3 regions of the Rhizobium beringeri genome follow, and region 3 is predicted to be linked to each of the others. Evidence: predicted binding sites of a transcription regulator. Region 3 holds the regulator's gene; each other region holds the start of a gene.

Region 1 (2,268 bases), 1.0 Mb from region 3:
CGGCAATGTCTTCCAGCATGGCCTTGCGGCGATCACCGAAACCCGGCGCCTTGACGGCTGCGACCTTCAGGCCGCCGCGCAGCTTGTTGACAACAAGCGTCGCCAGCGCCTCGCCTTCGACGTCCTCCGAGATGAGGAGCAGCGGCTTGCCGGTCTGTACGACGGCTTCCAGGATCGGCAGCATCGCCTGCAGGCTGCCGAGTTTCTTCTCGTGAACGAGGATATAGGGATCCTCCAGTTCCACGCGCATCTTCTCGGCATTGGTAACGAAATAGGGGGAGAGATAACCGCGGTCGAACTGCATACCCTCGACAACGTCGAGTTCGGTCTCGGCGGTTCGCGCCTCTTCGACTGTTATGACGCCCTCATTGCCGACCTTGTCCATCGCCTTGGCGATCATCTCGCCGATGGCGGCGTCGCCATTGGCGGCAATGGTGCCGACCTGGGCGATCTCGCCTGATGACTTGACCTTCATCGCCCGCGCCTTGATTTCCTTGACGACGGCGATAACGCCGAGATCGATGCCGCGCCTGAGATCCATCGGGTTCATGCCGGCAGCGACGAGCTTTGCGCCTTCGCGAAAAATGGAGGCGGCGAGCACCGTTGCCGTCGTCGTGCCGTCGCCGGCAAGATCATTGGTCTTCGAAGCCACCTCGCGCACCATTTGCGCGCCCATGTTCTCGAACTTGTCCGCGAGTTCGATCTCCTTGGCGACGCTAACGCCGTCCTTGGTGATGCGCGGCGCGCCATAGGCCTTATCGATGACAACGTTGCGCCCCTTCGGGCCAAGCGTCACCTTGACGGCGTTGTTGAGCAATTCGACGCCGCGCAGCAGGCGGTCGCGCGCGTCGGTGGAGAACCTGATTTCCTTGGCAGACATGATATTTCTTCCCAGTTCGGTCTTGAGATGCTGGTCACAAATTCGACGCTCAGGCGGCTTTGTCGGCAGCCGCTTCGGTCTTTTCGACGATGCCCATGATGTCGGTCTCCTTCATGATCAGAAGGGTTTCGCCATCGATCGTGACCTCTGTCCCCGACCATTTTCCAAACAGGATGAGATCACCGACCTCGACATCAAGCGGGACCAGATTGCCGCTTTTGTCGCGCAGGCCCGGGCCGACTGCGACCACTTCACCTTGCTGCGGCTTCTCCTTGGCGGTGTCTGGAATGATGATCCCGCCCTTGGATTTGACATCGCCTTCCGCACGTCGAATGACGACGCGGTCGTGAAGTGAACGGAATTTCATAGAGGTCTTTCTGCTGCCGGCGCGTATGGCGGCTGCAACTCATAAATAGCACTCGTGGCACTCGATTGATAGGAGTGCCAAGAAATATTATTCGCGGGGGAAGTTTTTTGAGATATTCAGGAAATCAATCCGACCGGATATTTTGTAATAAGCAGGAAATAAATAGAATTTTTTACGCCATCGCGCTCCATTTTATTTTCGTGAACGAAGAGTTAATTTGGCGTTTTTCATAGATAAATCAGAATTTATCTTGATTTAAACTCAATCGAGGCGCAATGATAGGTCTCGTCGATTTGGCCGACTTGGCTTCGCGGTGTCAGAGACCTACGACCCGCCATCACCACTGAATTCTCGACAGCGATCCATGACGTCGTTCCGGCGTTGAGTTCGCCTGTTCCGATCCGGAATGAGCTTGGCGCTGACCGCGGATGTACCGGCAGCTTCGAGTTCGTCCGGTTCGGATCTCAACGATACAGGAAACGCATCGGTGTATTTCCTGCGGAGGCCTCAGCCGTGACAAGTCGCACCACACAAACCGTCGTCCGCTTTTCATCCCCATTCCGCCTGCCCGGTTTCGACGGGGCGCAACCAGCCGGAGAATACCGCGTCGATTATGACGAGGAATTGATCGATGGCGTTTCCAGGCTTGCCTGGCGACGGGTCGGCGCCTTCATCCACCTGCCGGCGATCGCCGCGCAGAGTACGACGCAGCAGATGATGCCTATCCACCTGTCAGATCTCGAAACCGTGCTCGAAAAGGACCACAAACCGTCATGACCGCTACGCGCATCCCGCAACGCAATGGACGCTCAGTCCGGCGCGAGGCAGCAACACATATCTTCAAGGTGGGGCAGACTGTCCGGGTGAAGGACGGGTTCTTGGTTGTTCCTTTCAAGCTTCCCGACACATACCGCATTACCGCCACCCTGCCTCTGAGAGGAAATGTGCTGCAATACCGCATCCGCAGTGACGATGAACGCCATGAGCGGGTCGCGACGGAAGATAGCCTGGAACTGGTAAA
Region 2 (2,268 bases), on a different contig from region 3:
GATCGAACTGCATGCCTTCGACGACTTCGAGCTCGGTCTCCGCAGTCTTTGCTTCTTCGACGGTGATGACGCCATCATTGCCGACCTTTTCCATGGCTTCCGCCAAAAAGCGGCCGATTTCGGCATCGCCATTGGCGGAGATGGTGCCGACCTGGGCGATTTCGGAATTGTTGGAGATCTTGCGGGCGTTGGCCTTCAGTTCCGCGACGATGGCGGCGACCGCAAGATCGATGCCGCGTTTCAGATCCATCGGGTTCATGCCTGAGGTAACCGCCTTGGCGCCCTCCTTGACGATCGCCTGGGCCAGCACCGTTGCCGTCGTGGTGCCGTCGCCGGCGACGTCGCTGGTCTTCGAAGCTACTTCGCGGACCATCTGGGCGCCCATGTTTTCGAACTTGTCTTCGAGTTCGATTTCCTTGGCGACCGATACGCCGTCCTTGGTGATGCGCGGGGCGCCGAAAGATCTTTCGATCACGACGTTGCGGCCTTTGGGGCCGAGGGTCGCTTTCACGGCGTTGGCTAGGATGTCGACGCCACGCAACATCTTCTCGCGGGCTTCGGTGCTGAATTTGATTTCTTTAGCAGCCATGTCCTCACTCCTTCATAGGCAGCCAGAGCAATTCCAGGAAAAGTACGAAGGGGTTTTCCCCAGGCAAAGCGCGAAGCGGTTTTACCGGAATTGCGTCAGAAATAAAATGTTGGAGCGGTTCTGCGTTTCCATGAAAAGCTGAAGCGCTCCAGCGTGGACGGATGTCAGCAGGGACCTTAGGCGGCCTGCTTCTTTTCGCCCCGGGTTTCGATGATGCCCATCACGTCGCTTTCCTTCATGATCAGCAGATCCTCGCCATTGATCTTGATCTCGGTGCCGGACCATTTGCCGAACAGGATGCGATCGCCGGGTTTGACGTCGAGCGCCTGGATCTGGCCGGCGTCGTTGCGTGCGCCGGGGCCGACGGCGAGGACCTCGCCTTCCTGCGGCTTCTCCTTGGCTGTGTCAGGAATGATGATGCCGCCCTTGGTCTTTTCCTCTGAATCGACCCGGCGGACGAGAATGCGGTCATGAAGCGGTCGGAACGACATGTCTTCCTCCATCGACAAACAATGATGACGTTGTTCCCTAGCCGGACCGGATGACCAATCCGGGCGGGTGCGCAGCGCTCGCGCCTTGCGAGAATGATTTGGTTCGACGGTTTTGCAATTCAAGAGGGGATGGAAGAAAAATTGGCACTCCCTGCCCGTGAGTGCTAACGCCTGGCAGGGAACAGAAAATCGCCTCCCGCGTTCGAATAACGAAGGCGACGGCGTGGTGCCGGAGGCGAGTTCGAGCAGGATTGAGGCTTGAATCCGGATTTCGGCATTCCCAACTCTTTTTTGATCGAGGCTCAAATGAGCTCGGTCATCGTCCCACGTCTTTTTGGAGTGAGTGACATGGAAGAGAAGACCAATATAATCAAAGACCTCAGTATCGAGGAACGCGAGGAAATCCTCGTCGATATCGCTCGTACGCTGGAGGACACGGCGCGTGAGGCCTATGTCGAAGGCAACACGCAGTTTGCTGCACTTTCCAACAACATGGCCGAAGCGATCCGCGTCAACGCCGATGAACTCGCCCGTGACGATCCAGAAAATGCCGAGCTCGTATTTCAGCAGGCGACGGCGATGATCTCGCAATTCGAGGCCGTGCACCCCTATCGAATGGTGAGTATGGCCGTCCATTGATCGCCGGATGCGTGGCCCCGCTTCGATCCCCCGCTCAGATCAATCGCCCGCCACGCGGAACTCTCACTGTTTGCGAAGGTTATTGGATCACAACATCGAAAGGTGATCCATGAAGACTTTCAAATCCAGCGTGCCGCCCGAGAGCGGCACCGACGACGCGCGGTCCGCCGATACTGAACGGGCCGAGACCGATCGCAAAAGGGCATTGGAAACTGCCCGACGCAACGCCAGCTCGGCATTAGATCGTGATAGCGGCACCGAAACCGAAACCCCAAGCCTGAAGCTTGCAAAGGAATATCTCAGCCTCGGCGGCCACCGCCGGTCCATGATCGACGACAATATCACCGATGTTCGCCAATGGGACGAGGATCCGCCGGAGGCCGAACGGTTCTGGAGGGAACGGGTGGAGACGCTTCCAAAGGATCAACGCAAGCAGGTGGAGGATTTTCTTCCAACCATCAACACGCCCTGAAAGGGCGGCCGAGCCGCTCTTCGGACGGCTCATTCCAATGCGCGGAGCAGATCATGGCTATAGACAAGCACGAGCAG
Region 3 (2,268 bases):
CCGATGCCGTTTCTGGCAAGCTGCATCAGCGAGGTAAACTCGCCTTCGCTGAACGGCGTGCCTTCGGCCGTGCCCTGGATCTCGACGATCCCGCCGGTGCCCGTCATGACGAAGTTCGCATCGGTCTCGGCCGAGGAGTCTTCCAGGTAATCGAGATCGATCACCGGCTGGCTGGCGAAGATGCCGCAGGAGATGGCGGCGACGTGATCCTTCAGGACCCGGTCGACCTTGATCATGTTGCGGCTTTCCATCCATTTCAGGCAGTCGTAAAGCGCGATCCAGCCGCCGGTGATCGAGGCTGTCCGCGTGCCGCCATCGGCCTGGATGACGTCGCAATCGAGCGTGATCTGCCGTTCGCCGAGCGCCTGCAGGTCGACGACGGCGCGCAGCGACCGACCGATCAGCCGCTGGATTTCCTGGGTGCGGCCGCCCTGCTTGCCGGCGGCGGCCTCGCGCTTCATGCGTTCGCCGGTCGCCCGCGGCAGCATGCCGTATTCGGCCGTGACCCAGCCCTTGCCGGTATTGCGCAGCCATGGCGGCGTCTTTTCTTCGAGGCTCGCCGTGCAGAGCACATGCGTATCGCCGAACTTCACCAGGCAGGAGCCTTCCGCATGCTTGGAAAAATTGCGCTCGAACGAGACCTTGCGCATCTGGTCGATTTTTCTGCCTGAAGGCCGCATTCTTATCTCCTGGGGTTTATTTGACCGCTTCTACGATTGGCGGCGCTCATTTGCAAATTCCCTTTTGCCACGGGTGCGAGTTTGACTTACTTTTCGGGAAGTATCATCAGCGCGGGTTCGAAAGCTTCATGGGCATCAGGTCGACGTCGGTTTCGGATGCCGTAGCTGCGCTGGACGAGCGCTCCAGGGAAATTTTTCGTCGCATCGTCGAAGGTTATCTGGAAAGCGGCGAGCCGCTCGGTTCGCGCAACCTGTCCCGTCTTCTGCCGATGTCGCTGTCGCCGGCCTCGGTGCGCAACGTCATGAGCGATCTCGAAGAGCTCGGCCTGATCTATTCGCCGCATGTCAGCGCCGGCCGGCTGCCGACTCAGATCGGCCTGCGCTTCTTCGTCGATGCCTTCATGCAGGTCGGCGACCTCTCCGCCGAGGAGCGCGCCAACATCGACCGCCAGGTGCGGGCCGAAAGCGGCGGCAACCCTGTCGAATCGATGATGAACGAGGCAAGCCGCATGCTCTCCGGCATTTCGCGCGGCGCCGGCCTCGTCATCACCTCGAAAAGCGATCCGGTGCTGAAACATGTCGAGTTCATCCGGCTCGAACCGACAAAGGCGCTGGCCGTGCTCGTCGGCGATCACGATCAGGTGGAAAACCGCATCATCGAGCTGCCGGCGGGTGTCACCTCCTCGCAGCTGACGGAGGCGGCGAATTTTCTCAACGCACACATGTCCGGCCAGACCCTGCCGGAGCTTCGCAAGCAATTAAGCCGGCTGAAGGACGATGTCCGCCACGAGCTCGATGCCCTGTCGCGCGATCTCGTCGAGCGCGGCATCGCTGTCTGGTCCGGCAGCCCGGACGAGGGAAAGCCCGCTCAGTTGATCATCCGCGGCCGCGCCAACCTGCTCGAGGGCCTGGCCGGCGCCGAGGATCTCGACCGGCTGCGCCTGCTGTTCGACGATCTCGAGAAGAAGGACAGCCTGATCGAGATCCTCAATCTCGCCGAAAGCGGTTCGGGGGTGCGCATCTTCATCGGTTCGGAAAACAAGCTCTTCTCGCTGTCCGGCTCGTCGCTGATCGTCGCGCCCTATCGTGACGATGACGATCGCATCGTCGGCGCCGTCGGCGTCATCGGCCCGACACGGCTCAATTATTCCCGCATCGTGCCAATGGTGGACTATACAGCCCAGCTCGTCTCCCGCCTTTCGCGCAATCAGCTTTGATGCGCAGCTCTCAAGTGCGCGGAATTTTCGCTTCTTTGTCACGCAGACTTGATTTTTTTCGGTCAAACCTCGATATCGGGCGCATCTGAAGACACCAACCGGAGACCGTCATGACCGATGACACGACGAAAAACGGACCTGACGCAACTGCGGCCGATGCCGCAGCCGACGCTGCCGCCTACGTCGAGAACGATTCTGCGCAGGAAGAGGCCACCCAGCCGGACCCGATCGAGCTTCTGAAAGCCGAAAACGGCGAACTGCGCGACCGCTATCTGCGCCTTGCTGCCGAGATGGACAATCTGCGCCGGCGCACCGAGCGCGAGGTGAAGGATGCCAAGTCCTATTCCGTCGCGGGTTTCGCGCGCGACATG

Evidence for each region. Region 3 encodes HrcA, which represses chaperone genes, less so after heat shock. Its sites were predicted from a motif close to GTTAGCACTCNCNNNNNGNGAGTGCTAAC; they were not measured.
Region 1: ELH03_RS05245 (co-chaperone GroES) is a predicted target of HrcA. The motif match lies at 1,301-1,329, and genes of this name have one in related genera.
Region 2: ELH03_RS26290 (co-chaperone GroES) is a predicted target of HrcA. The motif match lies at 1,221-1,249, and genes of this name have one in related genera.

The regions. Positions count from the first base shown of each region.
Region 1 is NZ_SILG01000001.1:1,002,641-1,004,908, reverse strand. Features, by position in the region: gene groL (chaperonin GroEL) at 1-880, opposite strand, end outside; gene ELH03_RS05245 (co-chaperone GroES) at 930-1,247, opposite strand; gene ELH03_RS05240 (hypothetical protein) at 1,761-2,024, shown strand; gene ELH03_RS05235 (hypothetical protein) at 2,021-2,268, shown strand, end outside.
Region 2 is NZ_SILG01000002.1:565,003-567,270, reverse strand. Features, by position in the region: gene groL (chaperonin GroEL) at 1-589, opposite strand, end outside; gene ELH03_RS26290 (co-chaperone GroES) at 766-1,080, opposite strand; gene ELH03_RS26285 (hypothetical protein) at 1,429-1,719, shown strand; gene ELH03_RS26280 (hypothetical protein) at 1,829-2,191, shown strand; gene ELH03_RS26275 (DUF2934 domain-containing protein) at 2,245-2,268, shown strand, end outside.
Region 3 is NZ_SILG01000001.1:5,285-7,552, forward strand. Features, by position in the region: gene rph (ribonuclease PH) at 1-680, opposite strand, end outside; gene hrcA (heat-inducible transcriptional repressor HrcA) at 809-1,897, shown strand; gene grpE (nucleotide exchange factor GrpE) at 2,008-2,268, shown strand, end outside.